4 regions of the Streptomyces sp. NPDC041968 genome follow, and region 4 is predicted to be linked to each of the others. Evidence: riboswitches for the same ligand, from Rfam matches in the RefSeq annotation. Region 4 holds a riboswitch; each other region holds the start of a gene.
The links. Region 4 has a riboswitch for cobalamin ahead of ACZ6EG_RS12585 (GHMP family kinase ATP-binding protein). Riboswitches for the same ligand answer to the same signal wherever they lie in the genome.

Region 1 (5,674 bases), on a different contig from region 4:
CTCCCAGGCGGCCCTCGACGTGGTCAGGCAGAGCCCTTGCAGCACCGGGACGTCCAGGTCGGCCAGCGCGCCGATGTCCCAGGCCTCGTCGTCGCCGCCCGCCGAGGCCTGGGAGGCGTGCGTGCCGCCCGCCGCGAGGACGGTGGCGACCAGGGCGTCGGCCCGGCCCAGCAGCTCGTACAGCCCGGCGTCCGCGCCGCGCAGCGAACCGCAGTACACGGGCAGCGCGTTGGCGCCGTGCGCCTCGATCGCGTCGCAGAGCGTGTCCACGAACGCGGTGTTGCCGCTCAGCTGGTGGGCGCGGTAGAAGAGCACGCCGACCGTCGGGCGGCCCTCGGTGAACGGGCGCTCCCCGTGGAGCCCGTACTCCGGCATCTTCCGCGGCTCGTCGAAGCCCTCGCCGGTCAGCAGCACGGTGTCGGAGAGGAACCGGGCGAGCTGGGTGAGGTTGTCGGGGCCGCCCTCGACCAGGTAGCGCAGCGCCTCGGCCACCACGCCGGCCGGCACCGAGGACTCGGCCATCAGCTCCGCGTCCGGCACGCTCTCGCCACCCAGCAGGACGGTCGGGATGCCGGCGGTCTTCAGCGCGGCGAGCCCGTCCTCCCAGGCCCGCTTGCCGCCCAGCAGCCGTACGACGGCGAGGTCGGCGCCCTCGACGAGCGCGGGCAGTTCCTCCCGCACGTCGACCCGGGTGGGGTTGCCGATCCGGTACCCGGCGTCGGAGGCGCGGGCCGCCAGCAGGTCCGTGTCGGCGGTCGACAACAACAACACAGTGCTCATGCGGGTGCTCCCGGTGGAATGAAGGGCAGTCCTTGCGGCGCGCCGGACTCGATGAGCCGCCACAGCGCGTCCGTGTCCGCGTGGTGTTCGATCAGGTCGCCGAGCAGGTCGAGCTGCTGCTCGCGCAGCGCGGCGAACGAGGTGTCGGGGGCCGGCACGAAGCGGCGGCCCGCGGCGGCGGCCACCTCGCGCAGGAACGCCCGCCGGAAGGCGTCCGACTCCAGCGAGCCGTGCCAGTGCGTGCCCCAGGTCTGCCCGACCCGGCAGCCGTCCAGGAAGGGGACGCCCGCGGTCACCTCGGCGACCCCGTGGTGGATCTCGTACCCCTCGACGTGCTCGCCGAGGGCCTCGCCGACCGGCCGGGCGAGGGTCTTCTCGTGGGCGAACCGCACCCGCACGGGCAGCACTCCGAGCCCGTCCACGTGCCCGGCGCGCGATTCGACCTCGTCCTCGATGTGCTCGCCGAGCAACTGGAAGCCCCCGCAGATCCCGAGCACCGGGCGGCCCTCGGCGGCCCTGCGGACGAGCGCGTCCGCGAGCCCGCGCTCCCGCAGCCATCGGAGCGCCCGGACCGTCCCGCGGGTACCCGGCACGATCACGAGATCGGCGTCCGCCAGCTCCTCCGGCCGGTCCACGAACCGCACCACGACCCCCGGTTCGGCGGCGAGCGCGTCCACGTCCGTGAAGTTGGACATCAACGGGACGGCGCACACGGCGACCCGCAGCACGTCCTCGCCGACCGGCGGCGCGACGACCGACTCCCGCACCGTCCCGCGCAGGGACACGCGCAGCCCGTCCTCCTCGTCGATCCCGAGGCCGTGCCGGAAGGGCAGCACGCCGTACGCCCGCCGCCCGGTGAGGCCGTGCAGCATGTCCAGGCCGGGCTCCAGCAGCGACACGTCGCCCCGGAACTTGTTGACGAGGAACCCGGCGACCAGCGCCTGGTCCTCGGACGACAGCAGGGCCACCGTGCCGAAGAAGGAGGCGAAGACGCCCCCGCGGTCGATGTCGCCGACGACCAGCACGGGGAACCCGGCGCCCCGGGCGATCCCCATGTTCACGATGTCGGTCCGGCGCAGGTTGATCTCGGCCGGACTGCCCGCCCCCTCGCAGATCACCGCGTCATACGTGCCCCGCAGCTCGGCCAGGCAGTCCAGCACCGTGCCGAGCAACTGCCGCTGGCGCCCGCCGTGGTAGCCGCGGGCGCTCATCTCGCCGACCGGCTTGCCGAGCAGCACGACCTGGCTGCTGCGCTCGCCCCCCGGCTTGAGCAGCACCGGGTTCATCAGCGCGGTCGGCTCCACCCGGCACGCCTGGGCCTGCATGGCCTGCGCCCGCCCGATCTCCGCGCCCTCGCGGGTCACGAAGGAGTTCAGCGACATGTTCTGCGCCTTGAAGGGCGCGACCTTGACGCCCTGCCGCACCAGCCAGCGGCAGATCCCGGCGGTGACGACGCTCTTGCCGGCGTCGGAGGTGGTGCCGGCGACGAGGAGGCCACCGCTCATGAGTCACGTCCCTTCGTGAGTGCCCGGCGTGCGAGCAGCCGTGCGCCGGCGCACACGCCCAGCGCCAGCCAGCCCACGCGCCGGGAGAGCCGGACGGCCCGGTCGATGTCGCCGGAACCGGGCAGGACGGCGCGACCGGCCGCCCCGTTGAGGACGGGCCGGTGCTCCACCCGCCCGCCGTAGGAGAGCGTCCCGCCGAGCCGCACGCCGAGGGCGCCCGCGAACGACGCCTCCACGGGGCCGGCGTTGGGGCTCGGGTGCCGCCCGGCGTCGGCACGCCACGCCCGTACGGCGCCCCGCGGATCGCCGCCGGCGACGGTGGCGAGGACGGCGGTCAGGCGGGCGCCGGGCCAGCCCGCGAGGTCGTCGAGCCGGGCCGAGGCCCACCCGAACCGGCGGTACCGGGCGGACCTGTGGCCGACCATGGCGTCCAGGGTGTTCACCGCGCGGAAGCCGAGCAGCCCGGGCACTCCGGCGACGGCGCCCCACACGAGGGCGCCCACCACCGCGTCCGAGGTGTTCTCGGCGACGGACTCGACGACGGCCCGGGCGATCCCGTCGGCGTCCAGGGCCTGCGGGTCCCGTCCGCACAGGTGCGGCAGCCGCGCCCGGGCCGCCTCGACGTCGCCGGCCTCCAGGGCCCGCCCGATGGCGTGCGCCTCCCGGGCGAGCGAGGTCCCGCCGACGACGGCCCAGGTGGCGGCGCCGGTCAGCGCGACGGATGCGGCGGGGGAGCGGCGTACGGCGCGTGCGGCGGAGGCCCCGAGGGCGGCGGCGCCACCGGCGCACAGGGCGGTGTGCAGCGCGCCCCGGCCCCGGTGGTCACGCCACAGCACCCGTTCCACGGCACCGGCGGCACGGCCGAACGCGGCGACCGGGTGCCCGCGGCGCGGATCGCCGAGGAGGAGGTCGCCGAGGAGGCCGGCGGCGGCGCCGTACGCGAAGACGCGTTCGGCGCGCACGGCTCAGCCGGCCGCGGGGCGGGGGAGGGTGTCGCTGGGGCACCCGGAGTCACCGGTGTACCTGGAACGGCAGCCGCGCATGGCGATACGTCCTCACTCAGGGTGTCCGCGCCCTGGCTGGAAGAGACCGGCGGTGAGAGTTCCTGGCTCCCGGGGATGGGCTCCCCGGTCACAGTGGCGGGACCGCGCCGGAATCGCACCGGGCTTCCTCTCCTGCCGCCGTAATGGCTCCGGCAGTCCACCACGGCCCGCGAACACCCGTCAACCTGGCGTTGACCTGCGACGGGGGAGTGTGCGAAGCCCCACACGCGGGTGGTGTGCGCCGGCACGCGAAGAGGCGGGGTGCGGGACGGTGGGTGTCCGTCCCGCACCCCGCCTCACGGGTGTGCGGTGATCGTTCGCGCGACGCTCAGGCGACGATCAGGTAGATGCCGTACGCCACCGCCGCCGCGCAGGCCGCGAAGCACGCGTACGCGCCGGTGACCGCGAGGGCCGCGGAGCCGCCCTGGGCGGTGGCCCGCTCCTGGCGGGAGAGGCCGACGATGCCGAGCGTGAACAGGCCCACCAGGATCACGGTGGCCGCGAGGCTGACTCCGAAGACGGAGCCGAGAGCTGCCCAGTCGATGCTCATGGAGGTTCGCTTCTTCCTTCGTACCCGGGGGCGGGCTCAGACGGTGGTGGTGGCCGACGGGGACTTGGCGTCGGGCGCGGCGGCCGGGACGGCGGCGGCCAGTTCCTCGGCCGCCCCGGTCGGCGGCGGGGAGACGGCGGCCATCGCCGTGGTCACCACACCGGACGGCTCGGGCTCGTCGATGACGTTGGTGTGGTCGACGACCTCGCGCCGGGAGACCTTCCAGATGGCGGCGCTGGAGGCGATCAGGAAGACGGCCACGAGGGCGGTGCCCCAGTCGCCCAGGCCGCAGACCCACTCGGCGATCGCGGCGACCAAGGCCGCGGCCGGCAGGGTCAGGCCCCACGCGACGAACATCCGGGTCGCCGTGGACCAGCGCACCACGCCGCCCTTGCGGCCGAGGCCCGCGCCCATCACCGCACCGGAGACCGAGTGCGTCGTGGAGAGGGAGAAGCCGAGGTGCGAGGAGGCCAGGATGACCGTGGCGGCGCTGGTCTGGGCGGCGAAGCCCTGCTGCGGCTGGAGGTCGGTCAGACCCTTGCCCATCGTGCGGATGATGCGCCAGCCGCCGAGGTAGGTGCCGAGGGCGATGGCGATGCCCGCGGACAGGATGACCCACATGGGCGGGTCGGAGTCCGGGGCGAGGGCGCCGCCCGCGACCAGGGCCAGGGTGATGATGCCCATCGTCTTCTGGGCGTCGTTGGTGCCGTGGGCCAGCGAGACGAGGCCGGCGGAGGCGATCTGCCCGGCGCGGTAGCCCTTCGCGGCGGCCTTGCCGTCGGCCTTGCGGCCGAGCCGGTACGTCAGCCGCGCGCCCAGCATCGCCGCGATGCCCGCGACCAGCGGGGCGGCGATCGCCGGGAGGAGGACCTTGGTGACGAGCACGTCGCCGTGGACCGCGCCGACGCCGGCCGAGGCGACGGCGGCACCGATCAGGCCGCCCATGAGGGCGTGCGAGGAGCTGGACGGAAGCCCGACCAGCCAGGTCAGCAGGTTCCAGAGGATCGCGCCGACGAGGGCGGCGAAGATGACCTCGGGACGGATGCCGGTCTCGTCGACGAGACCCTTGGAGATCGTGTTGGCGACCTCCACCGAGAGGAAGGCGCCGACAAGGTTGAGGACGGCGGACATCGCCACCGCCACCTTGGGCTTGAGCGCACCGGTCGAAATGGTCGTTGCCATCGCGTTCGCGGTGTCGTGGAAACCGTTCGTGAAATCGAACGCGAGTGCGGTTACCACCACAATCGCGAGGATCAGCGAGAAGCTTTCCATTTACCCAGGCAATCGTTCGAGGTCATTGGCTGGTCGAACGTAGGTAACCAGAGTGAACGGAAGATGAACTGGGATAGGCGTCGCAGTGACCGGAACGAGGGACGTCACCTTCCGCTCCGTGCCCGCGCCGATGCTCTGCGGAGACGTGCCTGGCAGGATCGCCGGGGATCGGTGATCGACGGGACGGCAGGGGTGCACGGCCTGCGGGGAGGAGCTGGTGACTGTGACGCGATCGACGGGCGGACGGGTGGACCCGGAGGTGGCCGAGGCCTGGGAGGTTCTCGTCGCCACGGCCCGGCGGACGGTGGCGGACGGACTGGTGGTCGGCACCTCCGGCAACGTCTCGGCGCGCGTCGGCGACACGGTGCTGGTCACCCCTTCGGGGGTGCCGTACGACCGTCTGGCGCCGGCCGACGCGACCGGCGTGGACCTCGACGGCCGGCAGGTGCTCGGGACGCTGGTCCCCACCAGCGAACTGCCCCTGCACCTCGCCGTGTACCGCGCCACCGACGCCCGGGCCGTCG
Region 2 (5,674 bases), on a different contig from region 4:
GATGACGACGTCGAAGGACTCGTCCGGGAAGGGCAGGGCCAGCGCGTCGCCCTCCATCGCGGTGGCGGTGGCGCCGGCCGGGGCCTCACCGGCCTCCTCCATCGCCGCGAACCACTTGGCGACCTCGCGGATCTCCTCCGCGTTCTGGTCCAGCGCGACGACCCGGGCGCCGCGCCGGTAGCACTCGAACGCGTGCCGGCCGGCCCCGCAGCCGAGGTCCAGCACGCGGTCGCCCGGGGCGAGCGGGAACCGGGAGAAGTCGACGGTCAGCACGTGGCCCTGCTTTCGGGGTAGACGCCGGTGTCACTGGTGGGGACCGCGGGGACGGCCCCGGAGGAGGTCGCAAGGGGGCCGACGGCCTCGCGGTAGTGGGCGGCCGTGCCCTCGGCGGCGCGGGCCCAGGTGAAGTGCCGCAGCACGCGTTCGCGGCCGGCCGCGCCGAGCCGTACCCGCAGTTCGCGGTCGCCGAGCAGCCGGTTCAACCCGGCGGCCAGAGCGCCCGCGTCGCCCGGCGGCACCGCGAGGCAGGTCTCCCCGTCGGGTCCGGCGACCTCCGGGACGGCCCCGCCGGTGGTGGCCAGCAGCGCTGTGCCCGTCGCCATGGCCTCGGCGGCCGGCAGCGAGAACCCCTCGTACAGCGACGGCACGCACGCGACCTCGGCGGAGCGCACCAGGTCGACCAGTTCGGCGTCCGTGATGCCCTTGACGAACTCGACGGCGCCTTCGAGCCCGTACCGCTCGATGGCCTGCGCGACGGGCCCTTCGGCGGGCCGCTTGCCGACGACGACGAGGTGCGCGCGGGGGTGCTCGGTGCGCGTCTTCGCCAGCGCCTCGACGAGGAAGACCAGGCCCTTGAGCGGCACGTCCGCGCTGGACGTCGTCACTATCCGGCCCGGCACCACGGGCACCGACGGATCGGGCGAGAACAGGTCGGTGTCGGCGCCGATGTGGACGACGTGGACACGGTCGTCCCGGACGCCGAGGTGGTCGATGATCTCCCGGCGGGAGGTGCCGGAGACGGTGAGCACCGAGGGCAGGCGGCGGGCGACGCGCTTCTGCATGCGGGTGAAGGCGTACCAGCGGCGCACGGAGTACCGGCGCTTCCAGCCGTCCGCGGCGTCGAGTTCGAGCTGCCGGTCGACGGTGATGGGGTGGTGGATCGTGGTGACCAGGGGGGCGCCCACGTCACCCAGCAGCCCGTAGCCGAGGGTCTGGTTGTCGTGGACGACGTCGAAGTCGCCGCGGCGGGCGCGCAGATGGCGGCGGGCGCGCAGCGAGAAGGTCAGCGGCTCGGGGAAGCCGCCGGTCCACATCGTGCCGACCTCCAGCGCGTCGACCCAGTCGCGGTACTCGTCGCGCTTCGGGGTGCGGAAGGGGTCGGGCTGGCGGTAGAGGTCGAGGCTGGGCAGCTCGGTGAGGGACAGCCGGTCCCCGAGACCCTCGTCCAGCACGGGGTAGGGCTGGGCGCCGATGACCTCCACCCGGTGGCCGAGGCGGGCCAGTTCGCGGGAGAGGTGACGCACGTAGACGCCCTGGCCGCCGCAGAACGGGTTCCCCTTGTAGGTGAGGAGCGCGATGCGGAGCGGTCGCATGCCGTCGGCGGCGGGCTCGGGACGGGCACCCGTCCGACTGGCCTCAGCGGTCACTCGGGGCCCCCTTCTCACTGCATTGTCCCGCGACACTATGCCGGGACGTTAATCTAGAACAAGTTTCAGACTTGATCGTCAGAGGCTCCGAATCTACCGGCAGGTAGGTGCGCTGTGACGAGTGGATCAGGTGATTCACGCCACGGCCGGGCGCCCCGTGCGGCGCCCGGCGGGCCGGACGAGGGGGAGGAGGTGGCCGAGGTGGAGAACCCGGAAGCGGAAGCCTCCCGTCCGGCGCGTCGGCCCGCCGGCCCGCCGCTCACCGAGCGGCAGCGGGCCCGGCGCCGCCGCATCCTGCACGCGACCGCCCGGCTGGCCTGCCGGGGCGGCTTCGAGGCGGTGCAGATGCGGGAGGTAGCGGAGTCCTCGCAGGTCGCCCTCGGCACGCTCTACCGGTACTTCCCGTCCAAGGTCCATCTGCTGGTCGCGACCATGCACGACCAGCTGGAGCAGTTGCACGGCACCCTGCGCAAGAGCCCGCCGACCGGGGCCACGGCGGCCGACCGGGTGGCGCAGACGCTGATGCGGGCCTTCGCCGCCCTGCAACGCGAACCACGGCTGGCCGAGGCGATGACCCGGGCCCTGACCTTCGCCGACCGCAGCGTCTCCCCGGAGGTCGACCAGGTCTCCCGGCAGACCACGGCGATCATCCTGGACGCGATGGGCGGACCGGAGGCCCCCACCGCCGAGCAGCTCTCCGCGGTCCGCGTCGTCGAGCACACCTGGCACTCCACCCTGATCGCCTGGCTCTCCGGCCGGGCGTCGCTCGCGCAGGTGGGCGCGGACATCGAGACGGTGTGCCGGCTGATCGACCTGGCGGGCCCCGGGGCGGGCGGACGGGCGCCCCGGACCGGCCCTGTCGCCTCCGGGTAAAGTGGCCGCGTCGTCATCACACCCGTACGGGGGGAAGCCGGTGCAATTCCGGCGCTGACCCGCAACCGTGAGCCGTTCGCCGCACCCCGTGAGGGCCCGCGCGGCCGGTGAGCCGGACTGCCCCGGGCGGACGTGACCGGCTCACGTGTCCGGCACCCGCCGGCGCACGGGCACCGTCGAGGCATACGGGGCCGAGCCGCCCGGGGGTGCCCGTGCTGCCCGACTCCGCGCAGGGAAAGGCACCCGCCGATCATGAACGTCCGCCGTCGCAGCAGCGCCGCGGCCCTGGCCGCCATAGCCGTGATCGGCGCCGCCGCCGCGCCCGCGGTCGCCGCCGATCCGTCACCGTCCGCCTCCGCGTCCGCCCCGGCCACGTCCGGGTCCTCCGGGCTGTACGGCACCGCCGACCCCCAGTACGACGGCGTCTGGCGGCAGTCCCTCGCGCTGCTCGCCCAGGACACCGTGGGCGTGGTCCCGTCGCCGGCCGCCGTGGAGTGGCTCACCGGGCAGCAGTGCGCGAGCGGCGCCTTCGCCCCGTACCGGGCCGACCCGGCCAAGGCCTGCGACGCCAAGACCATGGTCGACACCAACAGCACGGCTGCCGCCGTCCAGGCGCTGTGGGCCGTCGGCGGGCACGGCGACGTCGTCGAGTCCGCCCTCGAGTGGCTGAAGTCCGTGCAGAACGAGGACGGCGGCTGGGGCTACACCCCCGGCGGCCCCAGCGACGCCAACTCCACGTCCGTCGTCATCGGCGCGCTGACCGCCACGGAGAGCGACCCCGAGCAGGTCGTCAAGGACGGCAGGTCGCCGTACGACGCCCTGCTGACGTTCGCGCTGCCCTGTGCCGCGGACAAGGGCGCGGGCGCCTTCGCCTTCCAGCCCGACAAGGACGGCAAGCTGCTCGCCAACGCGGACGCGACGGCCGCCGGTGTCCTCGGCGCGCTCGGCAAGGGCCTGGTCACCGAGGCCGGTGCGAAGTCCGCCGCCGCCACCTGCACCGACGCGAAGAAGCCCACCCGCGAGCAGGCCGCCGCGAACGGCGCCGCCCACCTCGCCGCGGCCGTCGCCGAGAAGGGCCACCTCACGTCCGCCCTCGGCGGCTCCGCCGACCAGCCCGACTACGGCAACACCGCCGACGCGGTCGTCGCACTCGCCGCGCAGGGCGGTGCCGACCAGGCGGCGAAGCCGCTGGCGTGGCTGGAGAAGAACAGCGCCAAGTGGGCCGCGCAGAGCGGCCCGGCCGCCTACGCCCAGCTGATCCTCGCCGCCCACGCCACCGGCACCGACCCGCGTGCCTTCGGCGGCACCGACCTGGTGGCGGCGCTGAACGCGACGGGTCCGAGCCCGCAGGGCGGCAAGGTGAGCGACAGCGCCACCGCGAGCGACGAGGACGGTGCGAAGGAGAACGACGAGAAGGACGACTCCGGCTTCGGCGTCTGGTGGTTCGTCGGCGTCTGCCTGGTCTTCGGCATCGGCGTCGGCTTCCTGCTGAGCGGCCGCAACAAGAAGCGGCAGCCGTGAGGCGCCGCGTCGTCCTCCTCTTCCTGGCCGCGTTCCTGCTGATCGGGACCGCGGGCCAGGCGCAGGCCGCCGGTTACCGCTACTGGTCCTTCTGGGACCGCGACGGCGACCGGTGGATCTACGCCACCCAGGGCCCGTCCCTCGTCCGCCCCTCCGACGGCGACGTCCAGGGCTTCCGCTTCTCGGTGAGCGAGAACTCGGACGACGCGGCCCAGCCGCGCGGCACCGCCGGCTTCGCGTCGATCTGCGCGAAGACACCGGCCGAGGACGGCAGCAAGCGCGTCGCCCTCGTCCTCGACTTCGGCACCGCGTCCGACGCCCCGGCCGGCGAGAACCCACCGGCTCCGCGCACGGCCTGCGCCCGGGTCTCCCCCGACGCGACGACGGCCGACGCCCTGGCCGCCGTCGCGGGCCCCCTGCGCTACGACACCAACGCCCTGCTGTGCGCCATCGCGGGGTACCCGAAGGCGGGTTGCGGCGACCAGGTGTCGGGGCAGGGGCAGAAGCAGGAGGGGAAGAAGGAGCAGCCGACGGCGACGGCGGCCGCGGACGGGACGAGTACCCGGGACGACGACGGCCCCTCGGTCGGCCTCTACGCGGGCATCGCCCTGGTGGCGGTCCTCGCCGGAGCGGCGACCTGGCAGGCGAGGCGGCGCCGGAATGCCACCGACTGACCCTGCCCCCGGCACCCCGGCGCACGTCCCGGCCGCGGGCGGTCGCACCGCCGCGACCCGGGCGGAGGCCGGATACGCACCCGCCGGGGAGGCTCCGGCGGCCCGGGCGGGCGGCCCCGCCCCCCGCCACCGCCCCGAGAGCCTGCACCCCGGCGCCTGGTGGCTCTGGGCGCTGGCCCTCGGCACCGCCGCCACCCGCACCACCAACCCCCTCCTCCTCGCCCTCCTCGTCACCGTCTCCGCCTACGTGGTCATCACCCGCCGCCCCCACGCCCCCTGGTCCCGCTCCTACGGCGCCTTCGTCAAGCTCGCCCTGGCCGTCCTGGTCATCCGCCTGCTGTTCACCACCGTCCTGGGCTCCCCCATCCCCGGCACGCACACCCTCTTCACCCTCCCCGAAGTCCCCCTCCCCGACTGGGCGCAGGGCATCCGGCTCGGCGGCCGGGTCACCGCCGAGGGCCTCGCCTTCGCGCTGTACGACGCGATGAAGCTGGCCGCCCTCCTGGTCTGCGTGGGCGCCGCGAACGCCCTCGCCAACCCCTCCCGCCTCCTCAGGTCCCTCCCCGGCGCCCTGTACGAGATGGGCGTGGCCGTCGTCGTGGCCCTCACCTTCGCCCCGAACCTCATCGCCGACGTCCAGCGCCTGCGCGCCGCCCGCCGCCTGCGGGGGCGACCCGACAGGGGTGTGCGCGGCCTGCTCCAGGTCGGACTCCCGGTGCTGGAGGGCGCGCTGGAGCGCTCCGTCGCCCTCGCCGCCGCGATGGACGCCCGCGGCTACGGCCGCACCGCCCAGGTCCCCGCCCCCGTACGCCGGACCACCGCCGCGCTCACCCTGGGCGGCCTGCTCGGCGTCTGCGCGGGGACGTACGGGCTGCTGACCGCCGCGGGCGGCACGTACGGCGTCCCGGTGCTCGTGCTCGGCGTCGCCGCGGCCCTGGCCGGGCTGTGGCTCGGCGGTCG
Region 3 (5,674 bases), on a different contig from region 4:
GATCGCCTTCGGCGTGCTGGCGGCGTACACCTACTCGTCGGGGCTGCGCGCGCCCGCGCTGATCGCCTTCGTGAAGGACACGCTGATCTACATCGTCATCGCGGTGGCGATCATCTACATCCCGATCAAGCTGGGCGGCTTCGACGACATCTTCGCGGCGGCGGGCGACAAGTTCACCGAGTCGGGCAAGGGCTCGCTGACGCCGGACCACGGCGGCCAGTGGACCTACGCCACGCTGGCGCTGGGCTCCGCGCTCGCGCTCTTCATGTACCCGCACTCGATCACCGCGACGCTGTCCTCGCGCAGCCGTGAGGTGATCCGCCGCAACACCACGATCCTGCCGCTGTACTCGCTGATGCTGGGCCTGCTCGCGCTGCTGGGCTTCATGGCGATCGCGGCCGGGGTGAAGGTGGAGAACGGGCAGCTGGCGATCCCCCAGCTCTTCGAGAACATGTTCCCGGACTGGTTCGCCGGTGTGGCCTTCGCGGCGATCGGCATCGGCGCCCTGGTCCCGGCGGCGATCATGTCGATCGCGGCCGCCAACCTCTTCACCCGCAACATCTACAAGGACTTCATCAAGCCGGACGCCACCCCGGCCCAGGAGACGAAGGTCTCCAAGCTGGTGTCCCTGCTGGTGAAGGTGGGCGCGCTGGTCTTCGTGCTCGGCATGGACAAGACGGTCGCGATCAACTTCCAGCTGCTCGGCGGCATCTGGATCCTGCAGACCTTCCCGGCCCTGGTGGGCGGCCTGTTCACCCGCTGGTTCCACCGCTGGGCCCTGCTCGGCGGCTGGGCGGTCGGCATGGTCTACGGCACGGTCGCCGCGTACGGGGTGGCCTCGCCGACGCAGAAGCACTTCGGCGGTTCCTCCGACGAGATCCCGGGCATCGGTGAGATCGGCTACATCGGCCTCACCGCCTTCGTGCTGAACGTGGTGGTCACCGTGGTCCTGACCTTCGTCATGCGGGCGCTCAAGGCGCCCGACGGCGTCGACGAGACCAAGCCCGGTGACTACACGGCGGACGCGGGCGACCCCGGCGTCGAGGCGGAACTGCCGCCGGCCACGGCGGGCACCTCGCACTGACCCCCTCCCTCAGGCGGGCCGTCGGAGAAATCCGGCGGCCCGCTGTCGTACCCGTCGGGCACACTCGGGGGCATGGACTTCGTGATCCGGCGTGCCACGGCCGAGGAGTACGACACCCTCGGTGAGATCACCGCGCGCGCCTACCTGGGCGACGGCCTCCTCGACTTCGGGGAGGACGACGCCTACCTCCACGAGCTGCGCGCCGTGGCCCGGCGGGCGGCCGCCGCCGAGGTGCTGGTCGCCGCATCGGACGGCGGTGTGCTCGGTGGCGTCACCTTCGTGCCCCGCGGTGGCCCGATGGCCGACATCGCCCGTCCCGGCGAGGCCGAGATACGCATGCTCGCCGTCGCCCGCGAGGCGCGCGGACGCGGCGCCGGCGAGGCGCTGGTGCGGGCCTGCGTCGACCGCGCCCGGTCCGTGCCGGGCTGCGCGCGGGTCGTGCTGTCCACCCAGCGCACCATGCACGGCGCCCACCGCCTCTACGCGCGCCTGGGTTTCACCCGCACCCCGGAGCGCGACTGGAACCCCCTGCCGAAGCTGGACGACTTCACCCTGCTCACCTATGAACTGACGCTCTGACACCCTCCCGACACGCTCACGGACACAACATCTGGGGGTGCTGGCGGTACCCGGCACAAGATGTATGCTCGTGCTCGCTGTCGCCGCAGGGGAATCCGGTGCGAATCCGGAACTGTCCCGCAACGGTGTACTTGTGCGTGTTCGCGTCTCCACGTGTCCGCGCACGGGCTTGAGTCCGAGGACCTGCCGACAGTGCGCCCGGCCGCCTTGGCCCGGGTGCCATGACGTCCGGGTCTCGTGGAGTGGGCCGGTGGACGCGACGCCGTGCGCGCTCGTGAACTGCCTCCTGCCCTCCGCCGGGCCCCGTGCCGAGCGAGGGAGTGCTCCACGTGACCATCGCGCCAGCCGATCCGGCTTCAGCGACCCCGGTGACGGCGACCGGGGAACCGGACGGTCCCGGTACCGCGTTGCTGCGGACCCTGACCGAGCTGACCGCCGACCTCCCGGGCGCCGACCCCGGCCGGGTCGCCGCCGCCGCGCTGCGCGGCCGGTCCGCCCGTGCGGACGAGGCCGAGCTGCGCGAGCTGGCCACCGAGGCCGCCGCCGGACTGATCTCGGAGGACCCGGTCTACTCCCGGCTCGCCGCCCGCCTGCTGACCCTCACCATCCGGGCCGAGGCCGCCTCCCAGGGCGTCACGTCCTTCACCGGGTCGGTCGCCACCGGTCACCGCGAGGGCCTGATCGCCGACCGCACCGCCGCGTTCGTACGGCGGCACGCGGAGCGCCTGGACGCGCTGATCGACCCGGCCGCCGACGACCGCTTCGGCTACTTCGGTCTGCGCACCCTGCACAGCCGCTACCTGCTCCGGCACCCGATCACCCGCAAGGTGGTCGAGACGCCCCAGCACTTCATGCTGCGCGTGGCCGCCGGGCTCGCCGAGGACGACACCGCCCGCTCGGCCGACGAGGTGGCCGCCCTCTACGGGCTGATGAGCCGCCTCGACTACCTGCCCTCCTCCCCCACCCTCTTCAACTCCGGCACCCGGCACGCCCAGATGTCGTCCTGCTACCTCCTCGACTCCCCCAAGGACGAGCTGGACTCCCTCTACGACCGCCTCCACCAGGTGGCCCGCCTCTCCAAGCACGCCGGCGGCATCGGCATCGCCTACTCCCGCATCCGCTCCCGCGGCTCGCTCATCCGCGGCACCAACGGGCACTCCAACGGCATCGTCCCGTTCCTGAAGACGCTCGACGCCTCGGTCGCCGCCGTGAACCAGGGCGGCCGGCGCAAGGGCGCCGCGGCGGTCTACCTGGAGACCTGGCACGCCGACATCGAGGAGTTCCTGGAGCTGCGGGACAACACCGGCGAGGACGCCCGCCGCACCCACAACCTCAACCTCGCCCACTGGGTGCCGGACGAGTTCATGCGCCGGGTGGACGCCGACGGGCAGTGGTCCCTGTTCTCACCCGCCGACGTGCCCGAGCTGGTCGACCTCTGGGGCGCGGAGTTCGACGCGGCGTACCGCGCGGCGGAGGCGGCGGGGCTGGCCCGCAGGACGCTGCCCGCCCGTGAGCTGTACGGGCGCATGATGCGTACCCTCGCGCAGACCGGCAACGGCTGGATGACCTTCAAGGACACCGCCAACCGCACCGCCAACCAGACCGCCGAGCCGGGCCACGTCGTCCACTCCTCCAACCTCTGCACGGAGATCCTGGAGGTCACCGACGACGGGGAGACGGCGGTCTGCAACCTGGGCTCGGTCAACCTCGGCGCCTTCGTCGACGTGGCCGCGGGCGACCTCGACTGGGAGCGGCTGGACGCCACCGTCCGCACCGCCGTCACCTTCCTGGACCGGGTCGTCGACATCAACTTCTACCCGACCGAGCAGGCGGGCCGCTCCAACGCCCGCTGGCGCCCGGTGGGCCTCGGCGCGATGGGCCTGCAGGACGTCTTCTTCCGGCTGCGCCTGCCCTTCGACTCCCCCGAGGCGAAGGCCCTCTCCACCCGCATCGCCGAGCGCATCATGCTCGCGGCCTACGAGACCTCCACCGACCTCGCCGAGCGCAACGGCCCGCTGCCGGCCTGGGAGAAGACCCGTACGGCCCGGGGCGTGCTGCACCCCGACCACTACGGCGTCGAGGCCGCCTGGCCCGAGCGCTGGGCCGCGCTGCGCGCGCGCATGGCCACCACCGGCCTGCGCAACTCCCTGCTCCTGGCGATCGCCCCGACCGCCACCATCGCCTCGATCGTGGGCGCCTACGAGTGCATCGAGCCGCAGGTGTCCAACCTGTTCAAGCGCGAGACGCTCTCCGGCGAGTTCCTCCAGGTCAACTCGTACCTGGTGGACGACCTCAAGCGGCTCGGCGTGTGGGACGCCCGCACCCGCGAGGCGCTGCGCGAGGCCAACGGCTCGGTGCAGGGCTTCTCCTGGATCCCCGAGGACGTCCGCGCCCTGTACCGCACCGCCTGGGAGATCCCGCAGCGCGGCCTGATCGACATGGCCGCCGCCCGCACCCCCTACCTCGACCAGGCCCAGTCGCTGAACCTGTTCCTGGAGACGCCGACCATCGGGAAGCTCTCCTCGATGTACGCGTACGCCTGGAAGCAGGGCCTGAAGACCACGTACTACCTGCGTTCCCGCCCGGCGACCCGCATCGCCCGCGCCGCCGCCCGGGCCACCGTCCCCGCACAGCAGACCCCCGATCCCGAAGCGGTCGCCTGCTCCCTGGAGAACCCCGAGTCCTGCGAGGCCTGCCAGTAATGACCACCGAGATCCCCGCGACCCCCGCCACCAAGAACCTGCTCGACCCGGGCTTCGAACTGACCCTGCGCCCCATGCGCTACCCGGACTTCTACGAGCGCTACCGGGACGCCATCAAGAACACCTGGCACGTCGAGGAGGTCGACCTCCACTCGGACGTCGCCGACCTGGCGAAGCTCAGCCCCATGGAGCAGCACCTGATCGGCCGGCTGGTGGCCTTCTTCGCCACCGGCGACTCGATCGTCGCGAACAACCTGGTGCTCACCCTCTACAAGCACATCAACTCCCCCGAGGCGCGGCTGTACCTGTCCCGCCAGCTCTTCGAGGAGGCCGTGCACGTCCAGTTCTACCTGACGCTGCTGGACACCTACCTGCCCGACCCGGAGGACCGCGCCGCCGCCTTCGCGGCCGTGGAGAACATCCCCTCCATCCGCGAGAAGGCCGGGTTCTGCTTCAAGTGGATGGACTCGGTCGAGTCGATCGACCGGCTGGAGAGCCGGGCCGACCGCCGCCGCTTCCTGCTCAACCTCATCTGCTTCGCCGCGTGCATCGAGGGCCTGTTCTTCTACGGCGCCTTCGCCTACGTGTACTGGTTCCGCAGCCGGGGCCTGCTGCACGGCCTGGCCACCGGCACCAACTGGGTGTTCCGGGACGAGACCATGCACATGTCCTTCGCCTTCGACGTGGTGGACACGGTGCGCAAGGAGGAGCCGGAGCTGTTCGACGACCAGCTCCGGCAGCAGGTCACCGACATGCTGCGGGAGGCCGTCGAGGCCGAGCTGCAGTTCGCGCGCGACCTGTGCGGTGACGGCCTCCCGGGCATGAACACCGACTCGATGCGGGAGTACCTGGAGTGCGTCGCCGACCAGCGTCTGACGCGGCTCGGCTTCGCCCCGGTGTACGGCTCCGAGAACCCCTTCTCCTTCATGGAGCTGCAGGGCGTTCAGGAGCTGACCAACTTCTTCGAGCGCCGCCCCTCGGCGTACCAGGTCGCGGTGGAGGGCACCGTCGACCTGTCCGAGGACTTCTGAGTCCGCCGGGGCTCCTCGCTCTCCCGCCGGTTCTCCTGGGCCTCCCTGAGCTGACGGTCGATGCGCTTCTCGCGCACGATGCCGATCACCGAGGGGAGGACCATGAGGACCAGGAGTCCGAAGGTCACGAGCATTCCGATCAGGGCTTCCATCTGGTTGCTGTTCATGACACCACTGTCGCGCCCCGGACTCCTTACCGGCAGTGGCAGGACTGCCGCAGGGCCTCGATTTCCTGCCACTTCCGAGGCACACTGTCGGCATGTTGCGGAACGTGGCAG
Region 4 (5,674 bases):
GGAAGGCGGTGATCTCCTCCCTGAAGCGCGGCTCCGGTGACATCAGCCGACTGGAGACGCCCAGCAGCCGGGTGCTGCCGTCCCAGGTGAGCGTCTCGGCGCTGTACACCGGTCCGCTGAAGTACGGCTCGGCGAACAACCGCCCCTTCAGCTCCCGACCGGACGCCTGCGCCAACGCCGCGTCCAGCTCGCCCTCGTCACGGACCAGCCACACGTTCTGGCTCCCGGTGCCCGCGGTGTCCTTGAGGACGAGCGGCAGTCCGACCTCCTTGAGCAGCGGTCCGCGGGCCTCGCGGTCCGCCTCGGTGCTCTCGAAGGCCCTCGCACGGGTGAGACCCGCGCCGTACAGCCGGTCGCGTACGGCGGCCTTGTCCCGGGTCAACCGCAGGACGGCCGGCTCGAGACCCGGCAGGCCGAGGCGTTCGGCGAGGGCGGCGCCGGCCAGGGTCCACGTGTCGGTGGAACTGATCAGGCCGCGCAGCCCCGGATCGCGCCCGAGCAGACCGGCCACCCCGTCCACGTCGAAGGTGTCGGTCACGACGACGTCGAGGGCGCCGGCGGGCAGCCGGTCCAGTTCGTGGGCGTAGTAGGCGGGGTCCCGGGTGAGGAGCAGCAGCCGCTCGCCGAGCAGGTCGGCGGCGCGGACCAGGTGGCCGAGGCCGAAGGTCAGCGACTCCAGGCAGGCCACGGTCATACGGCGCTCTCCGTCCGGCCGGCGGGGCAGGGGGTGCGCTGCCACGCCATCCTCGACCAGGGCATGGTCATCTCCTGCGGCGCACGGACCTCGACGGGCTTCAGCGCGGCCGGGTCCAGGGCCTCGGCGTGCCGGGTGAACACGCGCTCCACGTAGCGGTGTCCGGTGTCGGCCCCGATCACCAGGTGCACGCGGTCGGGGTGGCGGCGGGCCTCGTACGTCGCCGTCAGGTAGCCGGCCCCGGTGGACAGCCCGGCGAACACCGCGTGCTCGCGCAGCAGGGCGACGGCGCCCGACATGGCGTGGGTGAAGTCCAGCCAGTGCACGGTGTCGTAGAGGTGGTGGCGGACGTTGTCGAAGACGATCGACGAACCGATGCCGGCGATGATCGCCTCGGGGTCGTGATGGTCCTGGCTGCCGAAGGTGACGCTGCCGAAGGGCTGGACGCCGACCAGGCGCACGGAAGGGTCCGCGGCGCGCAGGCGTTCCACGATGCCGCCGGTCGAGGCTCCGGAGCCCACCCCGCCGACGACGGTCAGCGGCGCGCCCGGGAAGTCCGCCGCGATCCGGTCGGCGACCTCCTGGTAGCCGAGGTAGTGGACGTCGTCGTGGTACTGGCGCATCCAGTGGTGTCCGGGCCGCTCGGCGAGTATCTCCCGCACCCGTCGCACCCGCAGTTCCTGGTCGAGCTTGAGGTTCCGCGACGGTCTGACCTGCTCCACGGTGCTGCCCAGTATCTCCAGCTGGGCGAGGGTGGTGGCGTCGACGGTGGTGGACGCGACGATGTGGCACCGCATGCCGTACCGGTGGCAGGCCAGGGCGAGGGCGTAGGCGTAGATGCCGCTGGAGCTGTCGACCAGGGTCTGGCCCGGACGGACGGTGCCCCGCTCCAGCAGGTGGCGGACGGCGGCCAGGGCCGAGTAGATCTTCATCGACTCGAACCGCAGCAGGACCAGGCCGTCGGTGAGCCGGACGAGGTCGGGGACTTTCAGGGCGTCGGCGATGTGGGGGTGGATCACCCGTAGCCTCCTTGGGCGAAGGTGCACTGGTGGCCGAGCGAGCGGAAGAACGCGGACAGTTCGGACTTGACCTCGGCGCGGGGGCGCGAGGTGAAGAGATAGCCGGCCAGGCAGCCGGTGTGGGCGACGAAGACGCCGTCGGCGCCGAACCGCTCACGCTGGGCCCGCAGGCTGGGGAAGGTCGCCTTGGGCAGCACCTCCTGGGACAGCGCGGCGCTGACCGTGGCGGCCCGGGCGACGGCGGCCGGGTCGCCCGAGTCGAAGCCCTTCACCAGATCGGTGAGGCACCGCTGGTACTCGTCGCCGCGGCGCCGGTAGTGGTCCAGCAGGAGGGGAGTGACGGCGGCGGTGTCCACGGTGCCGGGTTCCGTGACGAAGGCGGTGTGGAACCCGATGTCCGGGCCGAGTCGCCGCACCACCCGGTGCCGGCCGCTGAGATACAGGGCGAACTCGTCGAGGAAGACACTGTCGGCGCGCTCGATGTCCGCCAGGACGCCGAGGACCACGTCCGCGTCGTACGGCAGGGAGAAGACGCGGAACAGACAGCGCAGGGTCGCCACGATGTCCGCCGTCGAACTGGCCATCCCCACGCCCACCGGCAGTTCGGAGTGGGTGTGCCAGTCGCCCGGGGGCAGGGAGAGGCCGTAGTGGTCCAGGAAGAGCCGGGCCGCCGTCGCCGACTTCTCCCCCAGCGCCGACGGTCGCGGTGCCCCGGTCGCCGTCCGCGGGGTGAAGTACACCCAGGAGTGACGGTCCACCGGAAAGGACACCACGGCGATCTCGGGATCGGAGCCCGCTCGCAACGGGCCCTGGTACAGCTCGCCCAGAGTGCCGTGGCAGACACCGGACACCGTGCCGTCGGACACGTCCGGTTCTTGCGGAGCGCCCGCGCCGGGGCCGGGGAGGGTGCGCCCCGGTCCGTCGGACGGCGTGTCGGCCCGGGGCCGGTACGGCCGCCGCGAACCGGCTGGATCCCGCACACCGTCCTCCTCCGTACCGGGCCTTGAACACCGACAGGGAGGGAGGCGCGGCCACACGCACGACGTACGACCGCCCATACCGCCGACCCAGTCCACGAGGTCACGTGCACAGCCCGCGCGGGACGCGGGCGCAGTGGCAGGTCTTCGGACTCGCGGGCACGTCCGCCGGGAGGGCGGACACCTACCGGCCGTCTCTTCCCCGGCCCTGACACGGGCCCAGTGACATCGACGGCTCTCGTTCCCACTCACCGCTGCGGGACAGCCCCGGACTCGCACCGGGTTCCCTCTTGCGTCACGCTTCGGGCGTCCGGGCGGACGGGAGGCGCGAACCGACTGCGTGCATCAGCGTAGAGGGGCTCTTGACCCCTGCGAAAGTAGGGCTCCGGCGGTTGTCTTGAAAGTGGAGGGGAGGCAGAAACAGGTGGGTCTCCGGGTGTCGTTGTCGTGACGGCTCTGGCCGGATAGCACCTCTGAGGTTCCTCGCCCCATCAGCCAGACTTGTTGCCTCACGACACACGCACACCGTTGCCGCGGTGGCCCGTGCCCGGGAGGCCCCTGATGACGTCAGACACCAGGCCGGACGAGGACGGGGCGGTAGGGACCCCGCCCGGACTGCCGCGCCCTCCCGGTGACCGCGTCGCTCTGCGCGCCGATCTTCGCTCCGCCCTGCCGGACGCCACCGCGGCGGTGGTGGTGACGGCGCTCGTCTTCGCGTTGCTGTGGGCGCGCATGGAGTCGGGTGCTTCGGACACCGTCGCGGTGATGCCGTTCATGGACGATGCCCGTACCTACTGGATGTACCTGCTCAGCCAGGCTTTCGGCTGGTCGGGACTGCTGTGGGCCTGGTGCACGGTGATCTTCGGCCTGTTGCTGTCGGGGCCGCGCCCCGCCCGGCTGCCGGTCTCCCGGCAGGTGCTGGAGCGCTGGCACCGCACCACGAGCCTGACCACGATGGCGCTGATGTTCGCGCACGCGCTGATGTTCGCCGCGGAACTCGTGCGCTACGAGACGGCACTGGACTGGGCCGAGCGGCTGTGGGTGGGCTTCGCCGACAGCTTCGTCCCCCTCTGGTACGACTCCGGCACCGGCCGGATCGCCATCCCGATCGGACAGGGCGCCCTGTACCTGGCGGTCCCGCTCGGGCTGCTGTTCTACGTCCGGCACCGCTTCGGAGCGAGGACCTGGCGACGCCTGCACCGCTTCGTGATCGTCGTCTACGTGCTGAGCGTGTGGCACACGCTGCTGTACGGCACCAACGTCTGGTACGGGGAGTGGCCGCGCACCGTGCTGTGGCTGCTGCAACTTCCCATCGCCGCACTGCTGTTGCTGCGGCTGCTGAGACCTGCCCGGCGGGCGGAGCGGTTGGGTCCCGCGGGCGAGGGCGCGACCCGGCCGGGGTGGTGGGTGCGGGCGGCGGGACGGGTCGTCGCCGGAGCCGTCGTCATCGGGCTGGTCATCGTGGTGGTGTCGGGCCGTGACGGCGGACGGGCCCGTCCGGACGATCCGCCCGCGACGGCCCCGCACACCCAGGAAACGGACTGACGGCCGGCACCGGGCGGGCGGCACGGCGTTCCGGGATGGCAGGATGGCCGGCGACAAAGGCGACGGCGGAACGAGGAAGCCGGTGTGAATCCGGCGCGGTCCCGCCACTGTGATCGGCGAGCGACTCCCGACAGGCCACCGCCCAGCGACGGGTGGGAAGGCCGGGACGAGCATCGACCCGAGAGCCAGGAGACTCACGCGGTCGCCTCCTCGACGGACCACCGGGGCGGATCTCCCCGGAGAGAGGGACGGCACCGCATGCCCGCAACGCCGGCCGGACGAACGACGGACGACGCGAGGACCGCCACGGCCACCGGCCGCGTGCCGTGCCGCGTCGTCGTGTGCCGCGACTGCTGCTGCGGCACCCCCAAAGTGCCCGGCGTGGACCACGCGGCCCAGACCGAGCGCCTGCGCGCCGCGGTACCGGTACGCGTCTCCGACTGCCTCGACGTCTGCGCACAGGCCAACGTCATCGTCGTACAGCCCTCCGCGGAGGGCCGGGCCGCCGGAGCCCGGCCCGTCTGGCTGGGACTGGTCAACGACCCGGACGCGACCGAGGACATCGCCGCCTGGGCACGCGCCGGCGGACCGGGCGTCGCGCCCCGGCCGGACATCCTCGACCTGTACGCCATCACACCACCGCGCCGGAGCCCGGCCTCCTGACCGTCACAGGGAGCGTACGAACACGGAGCCGGAGAAAGGGACAGCAACGTGCACGCAGCCCGCGCCTCGACGGCGTCCGTCACCGCCGCCCTGCACGACGTGGCGGGCCTCGGCGGCTTCTTCGCACTGCGGGTCGGCGGAGAGGACGACGGCTGGCATCCGGTCGCCCGCTGCTACGCCGCGGGTTTCACCGACCTCGCCGCGGCCGTCGCACGCCGTCACCGCACCCGGGAGCCGCGCGTCGACGTGTCCATCGCCCAACTCGGCCACGCCGCCCGCCTCTGGTCACCGGTGCTGGCCTGTGCCGTCCTGCACGGCATCGTCCTCGACCTGGAGGGCCTGCAGCGGGCCGACGACGGACCGGCCCTGCGGGTGCCCCGCCCGGCCGGCCGGTACGTCGACCGGGACGAGGGCGATCCCGTCCGCGCCCTGTACGAGCAGGTGACGGGTCATCTGTCGGCACTGGCCCACGGCCTGCGCGTCAAGGTCGCCCCGCGTCTGCTGGACGGCAACTCCGCGTCGGCGCTCGCGGGGGCCGCCCAGGCCCTGCTCGCGCTCCGTCCCGCCGTCCGCGGACCGCTCACCGACCTGACGACCGCGCTGCTGGACACCGGACGCCTGGCGGGCACCGGAGTGCTGACCGGCCCCGACCTCGCGTTCCGCCGCAGGAGCTGCTGCCTCTACTACCGGGCGCCGGCCGGTTCGAAGTGCGGCGACTGCGGGCTGGCGTGAGGCGGGCGCCAGCCTCACCTCCCGGCGGTGGAAGGCCAGGGCTC

Region 1: it holds a riboswitch for cobalamin, as region 4 does, so the genes downstream of both, ACZ6EG_RS00300 (cobalamin biosynthesis protein) here and ACZ6EG_RS12585 (GHMP family kinase ATP-binding protein) in region 4, are expected to answer to the same signal.
Region 2: it holds a riboswitch for cobalamin, as region 4 does, so the genes downstream of both, ACZ6EG_RS02595 (prenyltransferase/squalene oxidase repeat-containing protein) here and ACZ6EG_RS12585 (GHMP family kinase ATP-binding protein) in region 4, are expected to answer to the same signal.
Region 3: it holds a riboswitch for cobalamin, as region 4 does, so the genes downstream of both, ACZ6EG_RS16800 (ribonucleoside-diphosphate reductase subunit alpha) here and ACZ6EG_RS12585 (GHMP family kinase ATP-binding protein) in region 4, are expected to answer to the same signal.

Annotation. Positions count from the first base shown of each region.
Region 1 is NZ_JBVJCB010000001.1:55,287-60,960, reverse strand. Features, by position in the region: gene cobN (cobaltochelatase subunit CobN) at 1-780, opposite strand, end outside; gene ACZ6EG_RS00305 (cobyric acid synthase) at 777-2,285, opposite strand; gene ACZ6EG_RS00300 (cobalamin biosynthesis protein) at 2,282-3,247, opposite strand; cobalamin riboswitch at 3,366-3,505, opposite strand; gene ACZ6EG_RS00295 (hypothetical protein) at 3,657-3,878, opposite strand; gene ACZ6EG_RS00290 (inorganic phosphate transporter) at 3,915-5,150, opposite strand; gene ACZ6EG_RS00285 (class II aldolase/adducin family protein) at 5,368-5,674, shown strand, end outside.
Region 2 is NZ_JBVJCB010000001.1:560,028-565,701, forward strand. Features, by position in the region: gene ACZ6EG_RS02580 (class I SAM-dependent methyltransferase) at 1-273, opposite strand, end outside; gene ACZ6EG_RS02585 (glycosyltransferase family 4 protein) at 267-1,646, opposite strand; gene ACZ6EG_RS02590 (TetR family transcriptional regulator) at 1,839-2,519, shown strand; cobalamin riboswitch at 2,510-2,637, shown strand; gene ACZ6EG_RS02595 (prenyltransferase/squalene oxidase repeat-containing protein) at 2,772-4,040, shown strand; gene ACZ6EG_RS02600 (SCO2322 family protein) at 4,037-4,714, shown strand; gene ACZ6EG_RS02605 (energy-coupling factor transporter transmembrane component T) at 4,701-5,674, shown strand, end outside.
Region 3 is NZ_JBVJCB010000006.1:182,761-188,434, forward strand. Features, by position in the region: gene mctP (monocarboxylate uptake permease MctP) at 1-1,084, shown strand, start outside; gene ACZ6EG_RS16795 (GNAT family N-acetyltransferase) at 1,157-1,663, shown strand; cobalamin riboswitch at 1,691-1,868, shown strand; gene ACZ6EG_RS16800 (ribonucleoside-diphosphate reductase subunit alpha) at 1,993-4,365, shown strand; gene ACZ6EG_RS16805 (ribonucleotide-diphosphate reductase subunit beta) at 4,365-5,396, shown strand; gene ACZ6EG_RS16810 (ATP synthase subunit B family protein) at 5,309-5,563, opposite strand; gene ACZ6EG_RS16815 (GlxA family transcriptional regulator) at 5,656-5,674, shown strand, end outside.
Region 4 is NZ_JBVJCB010000004.1:353,947-359,620, forward strand. Features, by position in the region: gene ACZ6EG_RS12575 (ATP-grasp domain-containing protein) at 1-694, opposite strand, end outside; gene ACZ6EG_RS12580 (cysteine synthase family protein) at 691-1,713, opposite strand; gene ACZ6EG_RS12585 (GHMP family kinase ATP-binding protein) at 1,710-2,579, opposite strand; cobalamin riboswitch at 2,812-3,043, opposite strand; gene ACZ6EG_RS12590 (ferric reductase-like transmembrane domain-containing protein) at 3,252-4,235, shown strand; cobalamin riboswitch at 4,264-4,447, shown strand; gene ACZ6EG_RS12595 ((2Fe-2S) ferredoxin domain-containing protein) at 4,494-4,898, shown strand; gene ACZ6EG_RS12600 ((2Fe-2S)-binding protein) at 4,947-5,630, shown strand.